2 regions of the Aerococcus tenax genome follow, and region 1 is predicted to be linked to the other one. Evidence: predicted binding sites of a transcription regulator. Region 1 holds the regulator's gene; the other holds the start of a gene.

The links. The regulator HrcA, encoded in region 1, represses chaperone genes, less so after heat shock. The targets are predictions, from matches to a motif close to TTAGCACTCNNNNNNNNNGAGTGCTAA.
Region 2: DBT50_RS01085 (co-chaperone GroES) is a predicted target of HrcA. The motif match lies at 4,542-4,568, and genes of this name have one in related genera.

The regions. Positions count from the first base shown of each region.
Region 1 covers NZ_CP127382.2:974,546-985,915, reverse strand. The annotation lists gene lepA (translation elongation factor 4) at 1-1,606, opposite strand, end outside; gene dnaJ (molecular chaperone DnaJ) at 1,824-2,984, opposite strand; gene dnaK (molecular chaperone DnaK) at 3,056-4,873, opposite strand; gene grpE (nucleotide exchange factor GrpE) at 4,895-5,557, opposite strand; gene hrcA (heat-inducible transcriptional repressor HrcA) at 5,562-6,632, opposite strand; gene ribF (riboflavin biosynthesis protein RibF) at 6,943-7,899, opposite strand; gene truB (tRNA pseudouridine(55) synthase TruB) at 7,927-8,838, opposite strand; gene recQ (DNA helicase RecQ) at 8,853-10,643, opposite strand; gene DBT50_RS04715 (aldehyde dehydrogenase family protein) at 10,847-11,370, opposite strand, start outside.
Region 2 covers NZ_CP127382.2:222,054-233,423, forward strand. The annotation lists gene tsaD (tRNA (adenosine(37)-N6)-threonylcarbamoyltransferase complex transferase subunit TsaD) at 1-881, shown strand, start outside; gene DBT50_RS01070 (DUF503 domain-containing protein) at 934-1,215, shown strand; gene DBT50_RS01075 (ABC-F family ATP-binding cassette domain-containing protein) at 1,282-3,231, opposite strand; gene DBT50_RS01080 (redox-sensing transcriptional repressor Rex) at 3,465-4,109, shown strand; gene DBT50_RS01085 (co-chaperone GroES) at 4,623-4,892, shown strand; gene groL (chaperonin GroEL) at 4,973-6,601, shown strand; partial or broken gene DBT50_RS01100 (IS1182 family transposase) at 6,776-8,305, shown strand; gene DBT50_RS01105 (adenylosuccinate synthase) at 8,456-9,742, opposite strand; gene purB (adenylosuccinate lyase) at 10,241-11,370, shown strand, end outside.

The sequences.
Region 1 (11,370 bases):
CAGGCACTTCGAACATTTGCCGTGGAATCACTTCTTTTAATTTTTCGGCTAGTTTACGTCCGCGGTCATAGGCAAAATCACGGTGAACGATAGTACTCAAGGCGTCGACAGGTTCTCCGCTCAGTAAGATATCGAGTTTGACTAAATTGCTCTTTTGATAACCGATCAGTTGATAGTCAAGCGAAGCATAGCCCTTGGTGCCGGATTTTAGACGGTCAAAGAAGTCAAAAATCACTTCATTCAGGGGCATTTCATAAATAATATTCACCCGAATATCATCCAGGTATTCCATGTTGACAAAATTTCCCCGCTTTTGTTGGGCAAGTTCCATGACATTTCCAACAAAATCCTTAGGTACCATAATTTCAGCACGGACGTAAGGCTCTTCAATCCAATCGATTTGGGTATTATCTGGCATTTCAGAAGGGTTGGAGACTTCTACCATTTCCCCATCGGTTTTATAAACATGGTAAATAACCGATGGTGCGGTCATGATTAAATCAAGGTTGAAATCACGTTCGAGTCGTTCTTGAGTAACATCCATATGGAGCATACCTAAGAAACCACACCGATAGCCAAAACCTAAAGCTTGGGATGATTCCGGCTCAAAGGTTAGAGAGGCGTCGTTTAATTGCAGCTTTTCTAAGGCTTCTCTAAGGGCAACATAATCAGCAGAATCTACTGGATATAGACCACTATATACCATAGGCATCATGGGACGATAACCAGGTAAGGCTTCTGCTGCAGGACGATCCGCTAAAGTCACAGTATCGCCCACCTTAGTATCTTGGATAGTCTTGATACTTGCAGTAATATAGCCAACATCCCCTGCCATTAAATAATCCCGACTAATGGGGTGAGGCGACATAATTCCTAGGTCAGTGACATCAAACTGCTTACCATTACTCATTAATTCAATGGTATCACCAGGTTTTACTATGCCGTTTTCAATCCGCACACTAAGAACGACTCCCCGATAAGAATCATAGACGGAGTCGAAAATCAATGCCTGGAGAGGCGCTTCGATATCCCCTTGGGGAGCAGGTATTTTAGTCACAATTTGTTCCAGGATTTCCTCAATACCAATCCCAGTCTTAGCACTACACAAGACCGCCTCGCTCGCATCAATACCAATAATATCCTCAATTTCAGTTCTAACATATTCAGGATTAGCTGCAGGTAGATCGATCTTATTGATGACTGGCACTAACTCTAAATCATTATCCACTGCTAAATAAGCATTTGCCAAAGTTTGAGCTTCAATCCCTTGAGCCGCGTCAACCACCAAAAGCGCCCCTTCACAGGCTTGCAGACTCCGTGATACTTCATAGGCAAAATCGACGTGCCCCGGAGTATCGATCAAATGGAAGATATATTCTTGGCCATCTTCTGCTTGGTACTCTAATTCAACGGCATTTAGTTTAATAGTGATGCCACGTTCTTGCTCTAAATCCATGGAATCAAGTAGTTGATCATGCATTTCCCGGTCAGAAACCGTCCCAGTCTTTTGCAAAATACGGTCAGCTAAGGTTGACTTACCGTGGTCAATATGGGCCACAATCGAAAAATTTCTAATGCGTTTCTGTCTTTCTTTTAATTCATTCATATCAATTGCTTTTGTCACTCGTTTGCTCACTTCCTTATCTAATCTATAAAGAGTTCACCCTTCATTATAACATATAGCCATGGAGAGATCAGATGATATCTAAAACAAACCATTAAAAAGTTCTAGTAAAGCTAAAGCAAAAACCGTAACCTTCCTAGGAAGAAGATTACGGTTTTTAGATGATTAAAATCAATTAAAAAATTCAACCTCATTTTGCTTATGAAAAGGCATCTTTAATTTTATCAAAGAAATTCTTCTCTTCTTCAGTGACATTATTTCCTGATGCCTTTGCATAGTCACGAAGAGCAGCCTTTTGTTTGTCATTGAGATGTTTAGGTGTAATGATCTTAATATTGACTAATTGGTCTCCATTGCGGTCACGATTTAAAACTGGAGCGCCTTTACCCCGTAAGCGGATAGTATCTCCGCTTTGTGTACCTGCAGGAATCTTAAGGTTCACTTTGCCGTGAACGGTTGGAACCTCAACTTCATCACCCAGAGCGGCTTGGGCAAAGTTTAGAGGCAAGTCAATACTGATTTGTGACCCTTTGCGTTGGAAGATATTACTTTTAGCTACACGGAAAACCACATAGAGGTCCCCAGCTGGACCCTTATTGTAGCCAGCTGAACCTTGTCCGGAAAGACGAATCGATTGCCCATCTTCGACACCTGCTGGAACCTTCACTTTAACCGTATGGGTCTTCTCTTCTCGACCGCTTCCTTGGCAATTAGTACATGGGTCTTCGATAATTTTACCTTCACCTTGACACTGGCTACAGGTGGTTTGACTAGCCATTTGTCCAAATGGGGTATTTCTTACTTGTTGAACGACCCCTTGTCCATTACAGGTTGGACAAGTTTTCTTCGACGTTCCCGGCTTAGCACCAGAGCCTTCACAAACCTGGCAAGCTTCTTCGCGTTTATATGAGATCGTTTCTTCTTTACCAAAGATAGCTTCTTCAAAGCTTAAATCCATGGTGTATTGTAAGTCATCCCCACGGCGAGGTGCAGTCCTAGACCGTTGGCTAGCAGACGAGCCAAAGCCACCGAAGCCACCTTGACCACCAAAGAACTGATCGAAGATATCTTCAAAGCCAGAGAAACCTTGTCCTGAGTAGGATTGATAACTTCCATTGCCAAAGCCACCGAAGCCACCATTTGCACCAGCATGACCAAACTGATCATATTGTTTCCGTTTGTTTTCATCACTTAAAACTTCATATGCTTCCGTTACTTCTTTATATTTTTCTTCAGCACCGGGATCATGGTTTAAATCAGGATGGTATTTTTTTGCTAGTTTACGGTAAGCACGCTTGATATCTTTCTGGCTGGCGTCTTTACTGACACCTAAAATGTCATAGTAATCTCCTTTAGCCATATTTTACCCCCTTATCCTCGATACAGTAGTTTGTCCCTGCCTTAAGCCAGGGACAAGCCTACTATAGTCGATTATTTATCGTCATTTACTTCTTCGAAGTCACCTTCAACGGTACCATCATCATTATTATCTTGATTTTCATTTTGGCCCTCTGCTTGGTTAGCTTCGTAAAGTTTTACCGTTAATTGTTGCAGAACTTCCATTAATTCGTCCTTCTTAGCCTTCATCTCATCAGTATTTCCAGCTTCTTGGGCAGCCTTTAATTCGTCTTTTAATTGGTTGGCTTTATCAATATCTGCTTGATCTGCTTTACCTTCAACATCTTTAGTAGTTTTTTCAGTTTGATGGATGATTTGTTCAACTTCATTCTTCAATTCTGCTTCTTCTTTACGCTTGTTATCTTCTTCAGCGTTAGCTTCAGCATCTTTCATCATGCGGTCAATTTCTTCATCGGTTAAACCGGAATTAGATTGAATGGTAATCGCTTGTTCTTTACCAGTGCCTTTGTCTGTCGCTGAAACATTAACGATCCCGTTTTTGTCAATATCAAATTTCACTTCGATTTGAGGAACACCACGAGGAGCTGGGTTAATATCGGTTAATTGGAAACGACCTAAAGTCTTGTTGTCAGCAGCCATAGGACGTTCACCTTGTAAAACGTGGATATCTACAGCGGGTTGGTTATCTGCAGCCGTTGAAAAGACTTGGGATTTAGAGGTTGGGATAGTCGTGTTCCGATCAATTAATTTGGTGAAGACCCCACCCATGGTTTCAATACCTAAGGATAGTGGAGTAACATCGAGTAAGACAACGTCTTTAACGTCACCAGTAATCACACCACCTTGAATAGCAGCACCCATAGCAACCACTTCATCAGGGTTAACACCACGGTGTGGGTCTTGGCCAGTTAATTCTTTAACATGGTCAACCACTGCCGGAATACGGGTAGAACCACCAACTAAAATCACTTGGTCAATATCTGACTTGGATAAGTCAGCGTCAGCTAAGGCTTGTTGAACGGGTTTAGTGGTCCGGTCAACTAAGTCATCAGTAAGTTCGTTGAATTTTGCCCGAGTTAAGGTTAATTCTAAGTGTAATGGGCCACTTTCACCAGCAGAGATGAATGGTAAGCTGATTTGTGTAGAAGTAACTCCGGATAAATCCTTTTTCGCTTTTTCTGCAGCATCTTTGAGACGTTGCATAGCCATTTTATCATTGGAAAGATCGATCCCATTATCCTTCTTAAATTCTTCAACTAAGTAATCCACAATGCGTTGGTCAAAGTCATCCCCACCTAATTTATTATCGCCGGCAGTAGATAAGACTTCAAAGACACCGTCACCGAGTTCTAAGACAGAAACGTCAAAGGTCCCGCCACCTAGGTCAAAGACTAGGATTTGTTCATCTTTATCATCTTTGTCTAAACCATAAGCTAAAGCAGCTGCAGTAGGTTCGTTAACAATCCGTTCAACTTCTAAGCCGGCAATTTTACCAGCATCTTTGGTTGCTTGACGTTGAGCGTCATTAAAGTAAGCTGGCACAGTAATAACAGCCTTACTTACACTTTCTCCTAAGTAATCTTCTGCGTAACCTTTTAGGTATTGTAAGATCATAGCAGAAATTTCTTCTGGGGTGTAATCTTTGTCATTGACATGAACCTTGTAACCGGATTCCCCCATATGACGTTTAATCGAAGCAACTGTATTCGGGTTTGTCACCATTTGGCGTTTAGCGACTTCTCCTACTTGAATTTCGCCATCTTTAAAAGCTACTACAGAGGGTGAAGTACGATTGCCTTCTGGGTTAGTAATGATTACTGGTTCTCCACCTTCTAATACTGAAACGGCAGAGTTTGTAGTTCCTAAGTCAATTCCTATAATTTTACTCATTATTTATTATCTCCTTTTTTATTATTGTGCAACGACTACCATAGCTGGTCTTAAGACACGGTCTTTGATGACATAGCCTTTTTGATAGACTTCAACTATAGTATCTGATTCTTGACCGTCATTAGCAGGGACAGATGAAACGGATTGATGGAAGTTAGGATCAAATTTTTCACCTTTAGGATCAATCGTTTTAATTTCTTCATCATTAAAGGCACTTTGAATACTTTCCAGTACCATTTCAATGCCGCGTTTCATACTGCGACTGGCTTCATCATCTGCTTCAATAGTCAAGGCCCGTTCTAAGTTATCAACTGCACCTAAGAGTTTTTCAGCTAAATGTTGGGAACGGTACTTAGCAGCATCTTGTCTTTCCTTATTATTTCTTCTTTGAATATTCTTAATTTCCGCAGATAAGCGAAGAATTTGATCATTTTTGTCTTCAAGTTCTTTCTTTATACTTTGAAGTTCACTCTCTTTTTCATTCTCATGGACTTCTTTATCTTCTTCTGCGGTTTTATTTTTCTCATCATCAGCCAGGTTTTCTGACTCATTATCCTTATCGGCTTTATTATTTTGATTTTGTTTCAAATCTTGAGCCTTGTTTTTATCCTGGACTGACTTTTCATCTTCAGTTATATTTTCTGGGTCAACATCCTGATTGTTCTTATCATGAACTTTGCTCATCTGTTTACCCCTCCTCTTTATCATTTTTATAATATGAATCGATATAGTGATTGAGCTGTAGTCTCACACCTTGAAATAGTTGAGCCATACGCAGGTAAGACATATTTTCTGGGCCGAGAATAGCCACAGAAATCGTTTGTTGATCATTATTACCACCAACAAAATTGGTAGCCATAATAGATAAATGATTGAGGCCATCAGCCTGCATATCCTTACCTACCTTCACTTGAATCCCTTGATCACCAGGATCAATGAGTGTATCTAATAAGTTAGGGTTAGCAAATAGACGATTTAAATTCTCTACCTGTTGATAAGCATCACTTTGATAGAGATGGTTATAAAGATTTGCCTTACCTTTAACAAAGACGCGTGAAGCATCCATTTTTTTTAGTAAATCTTCGATTATACTTCCTTCATAAAGTAAACGTCGAATTGATTCATCAAAATAGGACATATAGTTACTTTTCAGGCGTACAAGAACACTAGGAAGACTTAAACCAATTAAATCACGGTTAATTATATTTGCCATATCCTCTAAGGCTTCCATAGATACACTGTCTGGCAAACGATAGATTTGCGTTTCCACTGTACCTTCTTCTGTCACTAAGACAAGCATCACTTGCCGGCTAGTTACCGGTACAAAGCGAAAGCCAGCTAAGTGATAATGGTAAGCGTCAGGTCCTAAAGAAATCGCTACATAGTTAGTTAGCTCAGCTAAAAGTTCAGTTGAGCGATTGACAATTTCATCTAAGGCCAAGTAAGGTGATTGAAATATTTCACTCACCTTTTCATTTTCCGCTTCACTTAAACCACTATCGATAATTCCACCGTTCTTGGGAAGAATATAATTAATGTAGAAACGATAGCCGGCTTCAGTGGGCACTCTTCCGGAAGACGAGTGCATCTTTTTAATCAAATCAAGTTTTTCAAGTTTTGCCATATCATTTCTAATAGTTGCAGAACTTGCCTCAAGGCCAGTCAGTTTTAGAATCGATTTAGAGCCAATCGGTTCTTCACTTTGACTATAGGCGTCAATAATCGCTTTTAAAACAATAATTTGTCTTTTACTTAACATCTTATCACCTCTTTTAGCACTTGACAGCTCCTTCTGCTAACATATCTATATACTAACATGGTTAAGTGCATATGTCAATAAAAGTCAAACTGTTTTTCAAAGAATTTCCTAGTCATTACAATTCCTATTTTGATCTTTAGCAAAACGATTTCATAGATAAAGTTAAAAGATAGCCCTTATTTAGTAATAACAGCTGGCAGTGATAGATAACTTACTAGCGACTCAACCTTTACCTTGGATCGGTCCCTAGCCGCATAAAAAATGACAAAATAAAAAAGTTGGCAAAATCAACACCAACTTTTTAGAGAATTTAATTTTGATAATTTTCATATTTTTGTAGACGACTTAGACAGTCACTTTTATCTTGATTCAACTGTTCCACCATAGCCTCTACACTAGAGAATTTCTTTTCACCCCGTAAATATTCGTACCAAAATACCAGCATTTCTTCACCATAAATTTCTGATTCAAAATCAAACAAGTTAATTTCAATGGTCTTGTCATTATCATCACCAAAAGTGACATTATATCCAATGGAAGCCATCCCCCAGAATAGCTGATGGTTGATTTGACATTGAACCAAATAAACACCAACTTTGGGAATTAAAGTACTGGCCTGGGTATAGATATTAGCCGTTGGAAAGCCTAGGGTACGGCCTCGTTTAAAGCCGTTTATAACTAAACCACGGAAGAAGTAAGGATAGCCTAGAGCCTGGTTGGCTTCTTCCAGTGATCCCTCAGTCAGCTCCTTACGAATCTGTTTGGAAGCAATTTTATTATTATTTTCATTCAATACGGGGACTTCAATAATTTTGAAGCGATCTTCAGCATAGTCTGGCAAGTTTTTCATATTGGCTATGGCTTTAGCTCCATAGGTATAATCAAAGCCCGCAACAACTACCTTAGCATTTAAACCAACTAGATAATTATCAACGAAAGCTTTGGGGCTTTGATTAGAAAAGGCACTGGTATAATCAACTAAGTAAACCCGATCTACCCCAAAAGTCTCAAGTAAAAGCATCTTTTCTTGATTTTGCGTCAGGTATTTCATTTGATTAGGGTGAATGTCTTGATTAACAATTAAAGGTGAAATATTAAATGTCATCACTGCTAATGGAAGCTTGCGTTTGAAGGCTTCCTTCCTTGCAGCTTTAATCACTGCTTGATGGCCACGATGGACGCCATCAAAAAAACCCAAAGCTAAAACGATGCCCTCATTATTTTTAAGATTCTGATCTATGGGATGATGAATGGTTATTACTTGCATAAGACACCTCATTGTTAAAGTCATCAGTTATATCAGCATTTTTAACGGTTTCATTTGTTCTTCATCACTAGGATGTTGTCCATAAATAGCCATGAGTCCTTGCTGGCCATAAAAAGCTACCGGCAATTGGTCTCGATATTCTTCGGCCAAATTATTTTTATTTAAAACCGCCCCGTTGCTGACGAGTTTTTCTAATTTGCCACTAATCTCAATATGAACTAAGTCTTGGATCAAAAAATCGATGGGAAAAATAAAATCATTTTTTCCTTGACTAATTTGATCTTCAATTTCAGATAAAGTAAAGCATTGTGATTGGGTAAAGGGGCTCGAGGCTATCCGACTAAGGTCAGTCATGGTCGCAGCATAGCCTAGTGCCTCTCCTAAGTCTGAAGCAAGGGTCCTCACATAGGTCCCCTTGCCACAACGGACGCGAAAATTAAAACTTTGCACTTGCTGGTCTTGATCGTATCGGCAGGGCTTTATAAGGTCAAATTCATAGACATTAACCAGTCTTTTCGGGCGGTCAACCTTCTCACCATGGCGGGCATAGTCATATAACTTTCGACCGTTAACCTTAACAGCAGAATACATGGGAGGGACTTGAGTAATTGTACCTAACATGCTATCCATAGCTTTTTGAATAAGCTGTCCATCGACAGCTTCCTTCACAGGCGTTTGGCGAACAATTTTTCCGTCCAAATCTTCTGTTTCTGTTTGAAAACCTAAGGTAATTTCTCCTTGATAGACCTTTTGCTTATCAGTGATCCAATTAGCCATTTTTGTCGCCTTATTCACACAAATTGGCAATACGCCACTCACATTGGGATCCAAGGTACCGGTATGGCCCACCCGCCTGGTCTTTAACAATTTTCGTAAGGCATTGACACAATCGTGACTAGTCATCCCTCTTTCCTTCCATAAAGGAATTATGCCATCCATGGCTTCACCTCCTATTATTTAATACTTACAAAATCTTCGATTAACTGACAGAAGTCATCTGCATATTTATCTGCCTTTACTGGACCTACTCCGCTAATATCAAGAAATTCCTGATAGTTCTTAGGCTTTATTTCCACCATATCAAGGAGACTCTGGTTATTAAAAATAATATAGGCAGGAACATTTTCTTCACTAGCTAAACTATAGCGTAATTCACGAAGTGCTTCAAATAATTCTTCATCTTCTGGCGATAAATGATCAGTCAATGATTGAGCTTTCTGACTAGTCTTCGGTTTATTTTCTGATCGAATATAGGCAGATTCTTTAATATAAAGGCACTTATTTCCTTTTAGAATTGGGAGCGCCTTTTCCGTAAGGCTAAGTCCCTTATATTCATTAACCGCCAAGACCCCTTCAGAAATTAATTGAGAAATAATATTCTTAATTGTTTGCTCATTCATGTCTTTTAACAAAGCATAGGTTGATAATTGGTCAAAGTGTTTGTCTTTAATTTTTTGGAGTTTTTTACCTTTTAAAACATCTGTGACTAGGGTCATGCCATAAGGATAAGCCATTCTAACAATACAAGAGAGGATCATTTGTCCTTCTCGACTGACATCAATCTTTTTGACTTGCTGCAAACAATTGGAGCAATTTTGGCAATGGTCAGGAGCTTCCTGACCGAAGTAGGCTAAAATGTGTTGTCTCAAGCAGGAAGAGGTCGTTGCATAATTAATCATATCATTTAAGCGACCTTCACTAGTGGGATCATTGCTTTGACTAATTAAAAATTTAGCGGTCAAGATATCCTTGGGGCTGTAGAGAAGAATGGCTCTAGCCGGCAAGCCGTCTCTGCCTGCCCGGCCTGCTTCTTGGTAGTAACTCTCTAAATTAGTGGGCAAGTTATAATGGATCACGCGCCGAACATCAGGTTTATCAATTCCCATCCCAAAGGCATTGGTTGCCACAATAATATTAGTACGCTCATAGATAAAGTCATTTTGCGAAGCCATACGGTCTGCTGGGCTCATTCCCGCATGATAAGCGCTCACCGGAAGTCCTTGGTCTCTTAGCCATTCACTCAAACGGTCAACAGTTTTTCGAGAAGAAGCATAAATGATAGCTGCTTCTTCTTTATCTATTAAATCAATTACAGTCTTCTTCTTGGATTCTGGTTCCATAACCTCAAAAGTCAGATTGGGACGATCAAAGGAATTAATGAGGACATAGGGGTTCTCAAGAGCCAATTGATGAATAATATCCTGTTGAACCCGATTGGTAGCTGTGGCTGTAAAGGCACTCACAACCGGTCGGTGATTTAACAGACCAATAAAGTTAGCAATCTCTCGGTAAGAGGCTCTAAAGTCGTGTCCCCATTGGGAAACACAGTGGGCTTCATCAATAGCTATTTGATCTAAGGGTAAGTCATTCGCTAATTGTAGAAAAGACTCGCTCTTTAACCTTTCTGGTGATACATAAATCAGCTTGACTTGTCCAGAATTGATCCTATCCAGGACAGCAAAATAATCCTCACTGGATAGACTGGAGTTGAGATAGACACTATGAATTCCATGTTCATTAAGACTATCTACTTGGTCCTTCATTAATGAGATTAAAGGAGAGATTACTAAAGTAATACCAGGTAAGATTAAAGCAGGTAATTGATAGCAAATTGATTTGCCTCCGCCAGTGGGTAGAATCCCCAAACTATCGCGACCAGCTAGAATACTCTCAATGAGTTCCTTTTGTCCGGGGCGAAACGTTTTATAGCCAAAATATTTTTCCAAAGCATGCTCAATTAGCATAGAAACCTCCCTCTCCATCACGTCTTTTTATTATAACAAATTTTCTAGAGGCTTAGGGATATTTCACCTTTAAGATGCAAAGAAAAAAGACTAGAAGTGCTACAACTTGTCTCTTTAAGCAAGTGAAGTAGCACTTTCTAGTCCTTGTTGTTTTACTATTTAATTAGCTTTTCTAGGACTGTTTCGATCAACTTAGACAATGATTAATACATGCCTGATCTGCCATCAGCTAAATTAATATAGATATTTTTCGCTTGAGTATAGGCATTAAGAATCATTTTATGAGTTTCTCGACCAATCCCTGAATCCTTGTAGCCCCCAAATGGTGCCCCAGCTTCAAAGCTATTATAGGTATTAATCCAAATTCGTCCTGTTCTTACTCCACGAGCTACCTTAAAGGCTGTGTCTAAGTTTTTAGTGAAAACACCGCCTGCTAAACCATAATCACTATCATTAGCAATACGGATGGCATCTTCGACATCTTTAAATTTAATCACAGTAGCAACGGGACCAAAAATTTCTTCTTGAGCCACCCGCATATTGTTGTCTGCTAATAATAAAGTGGGTTCAAAATAATAGCCCTTTTCAAGGTCTCCTTCTGAAGCTGAATGACCACCGGTAATAATTTCAGCTCCTTCAGCTAAAGCTACTTGAATGTATTCGCTCACCTTTTGATGTTGGGCTTGACTAGCTTGGGCACCTAGTTGGGTGTCCTTTTCCCAAGGCA
Region 2 (11,370 bases), 750 kb from region 1:
AGATCGCTAGCCGCCACCATGTCGAGCAAATCACTCAGGTGATTGATTATGCCATGAAGGAAGCAGACGTAACCTGGCCAGAGATCGATGCTGTGGCGGTTACCAAGGGGCCTGGCTTAGTGGGCTCTTTACTTATCGGGATTACTGCGGCTAAAACCCTGGCTTTTGCCCATGACAAACCCTTAATCGGCGTCAACCATATGGCAGGTCATATCTATGCCAATAATATATCTGATCAAATGGTTTTCCCTTTATTAGCCTTAGTGGTCAGTGGGGGACATACGGAATTGGTCTATATGAAAGAAGACGGCCACTATCAAAAAATCGGCGATACCCGTGATGACGCTGTGGGGGAAGCCTATGATAAGGTCGGCCGTATTTTAGGGGTTCCTTATCCTGGGGGTAAACGCATGGATGAAATGGCCCAAGAAGGTCAGGCCATTTATGACTATCCCCGCCCCATGATCAATGAGGATAATTTTGACTTTTCATATAGTGGACTGAAATCAGCGGTCATTAACCATACCCATAATGCGGAACAAAAAGGGGAAAAATTAAATCCTTATGATGTGGCAGCCAGTTTCCAAGCAGCGGCTGTTGAGGTCCTAGTAACTAAAACCATGCGGGCCATCGCTGCTTACCCGGTTAAACAATTAGTGGTTGCTGGCGGGGTAGCTGCTAACTCTGCTCTTAGAAAAGGCTTAGAAACTGAGCTAGCCAAGCAACACCCTGAAGTGCGCTTGTCCTATCCGCCTCTGAGTCTATGCGGAGATAATGGTGCCATGATCGCTGCAGCTGCCTACCCGCAATACCAAAAGGGTGATTTTGTCGGCTTAGATTTAGATGCCAACCCAGGTCTAGACTTAGGTGATGAAAATTAGTTGCCCTTAGGCGGAGGTCACTTGATTTTTAGAGAAAGCTTAGGGAGGAAAGATGGTCTTAATTGGTTTAGAAGTCACTTTTATTATTGACCAAGCTTATACTTTGAAGGATAAGCGCCGGATCGTCAAAAGTATGGTGGAACGGGCCCAACAACGTGAAAAGATGACTGCTGCTGAGATTGCTGACTTAGACTTAGTCAACCAAGCGGTAGTTGCTTTTGGCCTTGTTTCTAATTCATACAGTAAGAGCCGGCAACGCTTGCTGAACTATCTCGATAAAATTGAAGCCTGGTACCCCATTGAGGTCATTCATACCGAATGGCTGGAAGCCTAAAAAGAAAAGGTATGCGCACAGGAGGACTTGATCTTGAGTTCTCCTGTGCGCATACCTTTTTTATCTTTATTGGTCAAAGTCTTCTAATTGACTTTGAACGACTTCCCATTCCTTAAAGAGTTCTTCTTGTTGGGCTTGTTTGTCTTTAAGGGACTGGTCGAGTTGGTTTAATTCATAGTAATTTTGTAAAATGTCAGGATCAGTCATTTTTTCCTGAATTTCTACCATTTCTTCATCTAAGCTTTCAATACTTGCTTCGATTTTTTCGCTTTGTCGTTGGAGTTTTCTTTTTTCTTTTTGGCGTTCCTTACGATTTTGATAGGCTTGGGCGGACTGGCTGGATGCTGGCTTTTCTTCAGCAGGACTGGTTTGATTATCTTTATTTTCTTCGGCTAGCCGGGCTTCTTGCTCGGCTTTTTTACTAAGGTAATAATCGTAATCGCCTAGGTAGAGGGTAGAGCCCTCGGGACTAATTTCAAGAACTTGGGTAGCAATTCGATTAATAAAATAGCGGTCATGGCTAACAAAAAGTAGGGTGCCGTCGTATTCAATCAGGGCATTTTCTAAGATTTCCTTAGAATCAATATCCAAGTGGTTGGTTGGTTCGTCGAGAACCAAGAAATTATCGTGGTTAAAGGAAAGTTTGGCGAGGGCAAGCCGGGCCTTCTCCCCTCCACTCAGCATGGCGACAGATTTTTCCACGTCTTGTCCGGAAAAGAGGAAAGACCCCAGGATGGTACGAATGTTTTCCTCGTTAATGGTCGGATGGTCATCCCAAAGTTCGTGGAGGACATCCTTATTGCTGTGGAGTTTGGCTAATTCTTGGTCATAGTAGCCAATGGTCACATTAGCCCCATAGTGAATTTCCCCCTTGATGGTGGGAATTTCTTGGATAATGGTTTTTAAGAGGGTAGATTTACCCACGCCGTTGGGTCCCACCACTGCGATAGCTTGTTGCTTTCTAATATCCATCTCAATCGGATAAGAAAGTAAGTGATCATCGTAACCAATGCCTAAGTGGTCAGCAGTAAGGACCACATTGCCACTGGACTTGTCCGTTAGAAATTGAATGTGGGGACTTTTTTCGTCTTGCTTAGGCTTTTCGATTTTGGGCATCTTTTCGAGTTGCTTACGCCGACTCTGGGCCATCTTGGTGGTCGAAGCCCTAACAAGGTTACGAGCCACATAGTCTTCTAACTTGGCGATTTTCTTTTGCTGTTTATCATAGGCCTTTTGCCAGCTTTCTAGGCGAACAGCCTTTTCTTTGAGGTAAAAGGAATAATTCCCCTTATAATATTCCATACTGTGTCCGGTCATTTCATAGGTTTCATTGGTGACATGGTCTAAGAAATAACGGTCGTGACTGACGATCAAAAGGGCTCCAGGATAGGAAGGTAGGTAATCTTCTAGCCAGGTTAGGGTTTCAATGTCTAAGTGGTTGGTGGGTTCGTCGAGGATGAGAATATCGCGCTTTTCAAGGAGGACCTTGGCCAGGGCTAGTCGCGTCCGTTGACCACCAGATAATTGGTTAATGGGTTTGTCGTAATCTGATTCGGGAAATTGAAAGCCGTGGAGGACCATGCGAATCTCGGAATCATAACCGTAAGCATTGCTTTGGTTGACTTCTTCTTGTAATTGGTCATAGCGTTTGAGGGCCTCTTGGTAGCTTGCTTCATCCTGGGCATCGGCCAAGTCTTGAGCGGCTTGCTCGGCATGGTGGATGAGAGCGATAGATTCCTTAAAAACTGACCGCATTTCTTCATAGATCGTCCGTTGACTGTTTTCAATGGCGGCATGTTGGTCCATGTAGGCAATGGTCTTTCCCTTAGCCCGGGTGACTTGCCCTTGGTCAGGCTCTTCGATCCCTGCCAACATTTTGAGTAGGGTTGATTTGCCAGTGCCGTTTCGCCCGACTAGGGCAGTCCGACTATTATCTTGGATGGTCATTTGGACATCTTGGAAAAGAATATCGGAGCCAAAACGTCGCATGAGTTTTGATCCTTGTAATACAATCATTGGATCCTTTCCTCCTAAATCGTTTATTATTGTCTTCACTAGTGTATCATATTTTATCGATAGATATTTTTGACTTTGTGAACTTTCCCTTAGAAAGGGGCGGGATTATTCACAAAGTTTTAAAATTAATGAAAATTAGCCAAAAAGATTTATGTGATTTTTCACAAAGTTCTTTCCATTTTATGATTTAGGTGATAAAATGTATTTGATATCTTGTGAAAAGGAGTGGAAACATGAAGGAAATTCCACGTGCAACGGCTAGGCGGTTACCGCTTTATTACCGTTACTTGCATAATTTTAAGAATATGGGTAAGACACGGATTTCTTCCAGTGAACTCAGTGAGGCGATCAAAGTGGACAGCGCCACTATTCGCCGGGATTTCTCACATTTTGGTGCCCTAGGGAAGCGTGGTTATGGCTATGATGTTGAAGCTCTATTGGACTTCTTTAGTCGCCAACTCTACCAAGACCGCCTCACCACAGTGGCTTTAATCGGGGTCGGTAATTTAGGGAACGCCTTATTAAATTATAACTTTAAACGGACCAATAATATCCGGATTGGGGCGGCCTTTGATATTAATCCTGAGATTGTAGGAACCGTCCATAGTGGGGTACCGGTTTACCCCATGAGTGAATTAAAGGAACGGATTCAAGAAATGGAAATTCTGATTGCTATTATGACCGTTCCGGAAAAGGTCGCCCAAGATACCGTGAGTGAATTAGGAGAAGCCGGTATTCAAGGCATCTTGAACTTTACGCCGGTGGTTTTAGATGTTCCTGAAGATATTCATGTCCAAAACGTCGATTTAGCCAATGAGCTGCAAACTCTGATTTACTATATTGGTAATCGAAATGGCAACAATAAAAAGAAAAATTAGTAGAACTAGCAGAAGTTAGCAGGAACCTGACAGAATGATCAGGTCTAACTTATGCCAGTCGCTTAGTAAAGCCCTCTTCAAGTGAGGGCTTTTTTCTTGTCATTAATAGTAAAAATCAAGAGTCTGGGACAAAAGTCCCAGACTCTTTTCAAAATACGAACTATCTAATCAAAACGTGTTCCCAAAGTCAGCCCTGACGTCCACTTCACAAACTATGTGCGATAGGCTTGTGCCTATCTTCCATAGTTTGTTCCAGTGGTTCAGGGCTCTTTTGACTTTTGTCACACTCTCATCTCAATTTCCTAACTTTACGGGCATATACTTTTTAAATGATAATTTATACTTTTAAAGTGATAAAAAGAAAAAAGGTCAAAAAAAGTCAACGAATTACTTGATTTATATCTGGAAATGTTTTACTATAAATATTGTAAGTTAGCAGTCGGAGATGATGAGTGCTAACAAATCATTAAAAGTGTTATTAATTAGTATGTTAAATTTGGAGGGATATTTTAAATGTTAAAGCCGTTAAATGAACGTGTGATTATTCAAGTCCAAGAAGAGGAAGAAAAAACTGCTTCTGGCATCGTTTTACCATCTGCTGCTAAAGAAAAACCTCAAGTAGGTCAAGTGGTAGCCGTTGCTGATGCTACTGATGACTACACCCCTCAAGTTAAAGTGGGCGACCAAGTTATTTTTGAAAAATATGCAGTAAGCGAAATCCGCTATGAAGGGGAAGATTACCTCATCATTAAAGAAAAAGATTTAACTGCTGTAGTTGAATAATCATTGACTGAACTTCGACAACCAACAAAAAAACATTGAATTCTCGATCATGCTTAGATTTAGAATAGGAGATAGATAGAATGGCCAAAGATATTAAATATTCAAGTGATGCAAGACAATCTTTAGTAGAAGGTATTGATAAATTAGCTAATACCGTGAAAGTGACCTTAGGACCTAAGGGACGTAACGTTGTCCTAGAACGTAGCTATGGGTCTCCATTAATCACCAATGATGGGGTGACCATTGCTAAAGACGTTGAATTAGAAGATCACTTTGAAAATATGGGAGCTAAATTAGTTTCTGAAGTCGCTTCTAAGACCAATGATGTTGCTGGTGACGGGACAACTACCGCTACCATCCTAACTCAAGCTCTCGTCCATGAAGGCTTTAAGAACGTGACAGCAGGGGCAAATCCTGTGGGCATTCGTCGTGGGATGGATCAAGCTATCCGCAAGGCAGTAGAAGCTTTGAAAGAAATTTCTGTTCCAGTGAATGCTAAAGAATCTATTGCTAACGTTGCGGCAATTTCTTCCGGCGACCAAGAAGTAGGTCAATTAATTGCAGACGCTATGGAAAAAGTAGGCCAAGATGGTGTCATTACCATTGAAGAATCACAATCCATGGACACTGCCTTAGACGTTGTTGAAGGGATGCAATTTGACCGCGGTTACTTATCCCAATACTTTGTAACCGACAACGATAAGATGGAAGCTGTTCTCGATGATCCTTACATCCTTCTCACTGATAAGAAGATTTCTAATATCCAAGATATCCTTCCATTATTAGAACAAATCGTACAACAAGGTAAATCCTTATTATTAGTGGCTGACGATGTTGAAGGTGAAGCACTTCCTACTTTAGTCTTGAACAAGATTCGTGGGACATTCAATGTCGTTGCTGTGAAAGCGCCTGGCTTCGGTGACCGTCGTAAAGAACAATTAGAAGACTTAGCTGTTCTTACCGGTGGGACAGTTATTACTGAAGACTTAGGTCTTGAATTGAAAGACACCAGCATTGATCAATTAGGTCAAGCTGCCCGCGTAACCATTACTAAAGACGATACCACCATTGTTGAAGGTAAGGGTAACAAGGAACAATTGGAACAACGTGTGGCTCATATCAGAAAACAAATTGAAGAAACTACTTCTGACTATGACCGTGAAAAATTACAAGAACGTCTTGCTAAATTAGCTGGCGGGGTTGCCGTTGTTCGCGTGGGTGCAGCGACCGAATCTGAACAAAAAGAACGTAAATTACGTATCGAAGACGCTTTAAACGCTACTCGTGCTGCGGTTGAAGAAGGTATCGTAGCTGGTGGTGGTACTGCCTTCATGAATATCCAAGACAAGGTGAAAGAAGTCGTTGACTCCTTAGAAGGTGACGAACAAACTGGTGCAGACATCGTGGTCCGTGCCCTCGAAACCCCACTACGCCAAATCGCTGAAAATGCTGGTCTAGAAGGTTCTGTCATTGTAGAACACATTCACGATAAAGACCAAGGCGTTGGTTACAACGCTGCTAGTGGTGAATGGGTAGACATGATTTCTGATGGTGTGGTTGACCCAACCAAGGTGTCACGTTCTGCTTTACAAAATGCAGGCTCAGTAGCTGGTTTGATTTTAACTACTGAAGCAGTTGTTGCTGACCATCCAGAAGAAAATGCAGGAAATGATGCAGCTGCAGGAGCAGGCGCACCAGGTATGTATTAATCCGAAAACTGAATAGGATAAAGATTGAAAGAGGCTGGGACAAAAGCCTCGAAATAAAAAGGGATAAGAAGTTAGTTTTCACTAATTTCTTATCCCTTTTACTTAAAATTAGGTATAAAAAAAGCACCCTGCTATAATATTAGTAACCACACTAAAGATTAAGGGGTGCTTCTTGTGTACATACAATATAACATGAATCAAACAACACTTCCACTAGAATTATCTGCATGTATCGATCCAGATCATATTGTATTTTCAATCTATAATTTTATTGAATCTCTGGATGAAAAACATTTTGAAAGCTTCAGTACCCAGGACGGACGTCCTGCCTATCATCCAAAACCTTTAATTATGGCGCTTTTATACGCTTATAGTAAAGGCGTATTTAGTGGAAGAAAAATAGAAGAATTAATGGTTGAAAATATACCCATGCAGTGGCTAGTCGCTCAATAAGTTATTAGCTATCGAACGATTAATCGCTTCCGTTCCTCAGAAAATTGTAGATGTTTATTAGAAAATTTATTCGTTGAGTTTACCACTCAGTTAAAGTTAGAGAAATTAATTCATTTAGAAAATTGCTTTATAGATGGAACTAAAATTGAAGCGAATGCCAATAAATATTCTTTTGTTTGGAAAAAGGCAACTGAAAAATATGCAGAGCAATTAAAAGTGACTTCACGTGAATATTACTTTAATGAAATTCAACCGATGGTTGATGCTGGCATCCAATATGATGAAAATTTAGATCTAGAAGAAAATATGCTTCAAGAGATATCTAAAGTTCTTAAGGAAGAAATCGATAAACTCACTGAAGATATTGAGGAAACTCCTGTAAAAGGGCCAGATCAACGTAAACAAGAACGTCGTCGTTTGAAAAAACATTACCGTAAAGTGAGTAAAGATTTTCTACCCCGCAAACAAAAGTATGCCAAACAGTTTGAAACATTTAACGGAAGAAACAGCTATTCAAAAACAGATCCTGATGCTACGTTCATGCGAATGAAAGATGATCATATGATGAATGGGCAATTGAAAGCGGGATACAATATCCAAGTAGCGACTGAAAACCAGTTTGTCCTTCATTATGATATTTTCCACAATCCGACGGACACGCGGACTTTACAACCCTTTGTTGAAAGTTTTCCTAATTTCCCGAAATGCATTATAGCTGATGCTGGTTATGGTAGCGAAGAAAACCTTACTTATTTAGATAACCATAAAATTAACCATTTGATTAAATATAATCGGTTTGATAAAGAGCAGAAAAAGAAACATAAAAAATCAGCTAAAAATATGGATAATTGGAGTTACGATAAGCAAAGTAATACTTTTACACATCCTGACGGCACGGTTTATTTCTTTAGTCATCTCCAAAAACGAAAAAATAAAATGAGTGGTTATATTTCTGAAATTCAGGTTTATAAGCCTTTGGACCCAAAAAATGCGCCGCAAAAGGCGCTTTACTATAATAAAAACTATCAGGAATTAAAGAATATAGAAACACAGAAGCTTTTATCTGAAGAAGGATCTAAGCTCTTTTCCAAACGGAAAATTGACGTTGAACCAGTTTTTGGCCAGATAAAGGCTATTTTAGGGTTCACTCGATTTAACCTCAGAGGGAAAACAAGGGTTAAAACTGATGTTGGATTGGCCTTCATGGCCAATAATTTGAAAAAATATAGCAAAATAAAAGCAATAAAATAAGAGAATCTACAAATCACGCTTAAGTAATTTGTAGATTCTCTTTTAGTTTTAGAGTTCGCAGACTTTTGTCCCAGGCTCTTTTCACAAAAAAGTAAGCTCAGATTAAGGGGATTTTCCTCAGTCAGAGCTTACTTTTTCTCTTTATCGTTTTTACCAAATATTATCTAAGATTAAGGTTTGGGTACGGTCAGGTCCCACTGACACTGTGGCAATGGGGGCCCCTACGATTTCACTGATGCGACGGACATAAGCTTTAGCATTTTCGGGAAGTTGGTCAAAGTCTTGACAGCTAGTGATGTCTTCTTCCCAGCCAGGTAAACTTTCATAGATGGGTTGGCATTGAGCCAGGTAGCGCAAGTTAGCGGGGTAGGATTTGGATACTTGGCCATTAGGGGTTTGGTAGCCTACACAGACCTTGATTTCATCCAGTCCAGTTAAGACGTCTAAACAGTTCAAGGAAAGCTTGGTTAAACCAGAAACCCGGCGCGCATGGGCCGTCACCACCCCGTCGAACCAACCTACCCGGCGTGGACGTCCAGTAGTGGTACCATATTCATGGCCAACTTCACGGATGCGGTCCCCAATAGCATCATGCAATTCGGTTGGGAAGGGACCGTCACCTACTCGAGAGGTATAGGCCTTCATCACTCCGATAACGGTATTGATTTTGCTTGGGCCGATCCCACAACCGACTGTAGCACCACCGGCAATGGGGTTAGAGGAAGTCACGAAGGGATAGGTCCCATGATCAATATCCAGTAAGACCCCTTGGGCCCCCTCAAAAAGAATGTTTTCCCCTTGGTCATAGGCATCATTCATCAATAAGGAAGTATCCGTGACATATTTTTTCAGTTTTTGGCCATATGCTAGATATTCCTGGTAGATGGTGTCGTAGTCTAATGGCTCTTCGTCATATACCTTGGTGAGGAGTTCGTTCTTGACTTGAATTTGTACAGATAACCTTTCCGCGAAAGTTTCAGGGTCAATGAGGTCAGCCATCCGGATGCCATTACGGGCAATCTTATCCATATAGGCAGGGCCAATCCCTTTTTGGGTAGTACCGATCTTATTGTCGCCTTTACGTTCTTCATCCAAGCGGTCGATCAGTTGATGGTAGGGCAAGATCACTTGGGCCCGTTCAGAGATGCGGAGGTTTTCACAAGAGATTCCTGCTTGGCGCAAATAGGCCAATTCTTCAAGTAAAGATTTAGGGTTAACAACCACGCCATTTCCGATCACACTCAGCTTATCTTCTGAAAAAATTCCTGAGGGAACGAGGTGGAGCTTAAAAGTTTGCTGGTTGAATTGGATCGTGTGGCCAGCATTATCTCCGCCTTGGTAACGGGCAATAATATCGGCTTGGCTACTGAGGTAATCGGTGATTTTCCCTTTTCCTTCGTCGCCCCATTGAGTACCTACAACAACAACTGATGGCATATGTGTTCTCCTTTATCTATTCGATCTTAATAATGTCTTCATTATGTTAGCTTGTGGCATAACACCCAAAATATTATACCGCAATTTTTTTTGAAGAAAACCTTTTTTTAGGCTCTGACCTTTTTAATCATAAAAAAAGTCCTTGCCTGCCCTAAAAAAATAGCATACATTTATAAAGTACAGAGTGTGACAAAAGTCGAAAAAGCCCTGAAACACTGGAGCAAACTTTGGTGATAGGTGGAGGCCTATCAGCCACAGTTTGTGAAGTGGAGGTCAGGGCTGACTTTTGGAGCAGGTTTAAACAGAGTGCGACAAGCGCATCAGAAGGCAAGATCACTGGAAGAAAAAGACGCAAAAATTCTCAAAGAGAATTTTTCGTCATTTTCTGAAGTGGACGTTTGCCTTGCGCTTGGAGCAGGTTTAAACAGAGTGCGACAAGCGCACCAGAAGGCAAGAAGCACAAGGCAGAAGAAACTGTCAGAAAAGGAGTAAAAGCTGATGATTAATCGCTATACCCGTCCAGAAATGGGACAATTGTGGTCGGATGAGAACAAGTATCAATCGTGGTTAGAAGTCGAAATTTTAGCTGTTGAAGCTTGGGCTGAATTAGGGGAGATTCCTAAAGAAGATGCCCAGGCTATTCGTCAAAAGGCCAGCTTTGATGTCAACCGTATTTTAGAAATTGAAGCCGAAACCAAGCATGATGTGGTGGCTTTTACCCGCTGTGTTTCGGAGTCATTGGGCGAGGAGAAGAAATGGGTCCATTATGGTCTGACCTCGACCGATGTGGTGGATACAGCTTATGGTTACCAATTAAAGCAAGTGAATGACCTCCTCCGCCAAGACTTAGATGATTTCTTAGCGATTCTTAAAAAACAAGCTCTCAAATATAAAAATACCCTCTGCATGGGACGGACTCATGGGGTCCATGCTGAGCCAACCACTTTTGGTTTAAAAGTGGCCCGTTGGTATAGTGAATTTAAACGTCATCGTGAACGTTTTGAACATGCGGCTAAGGGCGTCGAAGCGGGAAAAATTTCTGGTGCAGTGGGGACTTTTGCTAATGTTCCCACCCAAGTGGAAGCCTATGTTTGTGAACATTTAGGGATTCGTCCCCAAGAGATTTCGACCCAGGTCTTGCCACGTGACTTGCATGCAGAATATATTTCAGTCTTAGCCCTAATTGCTACCGGAGTAGAAAATATGGCGACTGAAATCCGCCACTTACAAAAGTCCGAGGTCAGGGAAGTGGAAGAATACTTTGCTGCCGGACAAAAGGGCTCTAGTGCCATGCCCCATAAGCGTAACCCGATCGGTAGTGAGAATGTCACTGGGCTGGCCCGGGTGATTCGAGGACATGTAGTGACTGCTATGGAAGATGTCAGTCTCTGGCATGAACGGGATATTTCCCATTCCTCAGCCGAGCGGATTATTTTGCCCGATACCACCATCTTAGTGGACTATATCCTTCATCGTTTCGGTAATATCTTAGCTAATCTGACGGTTTTTCCAGAAAACATGAAGCGTAATATGCAGGCTACCCACAATTTGATCTTCTCCCAACGGGTCTTATTAAAATTAATTGATTCAGGTCTTTCTAGGGAGGCGGCCTATGATTTAGTCCAACC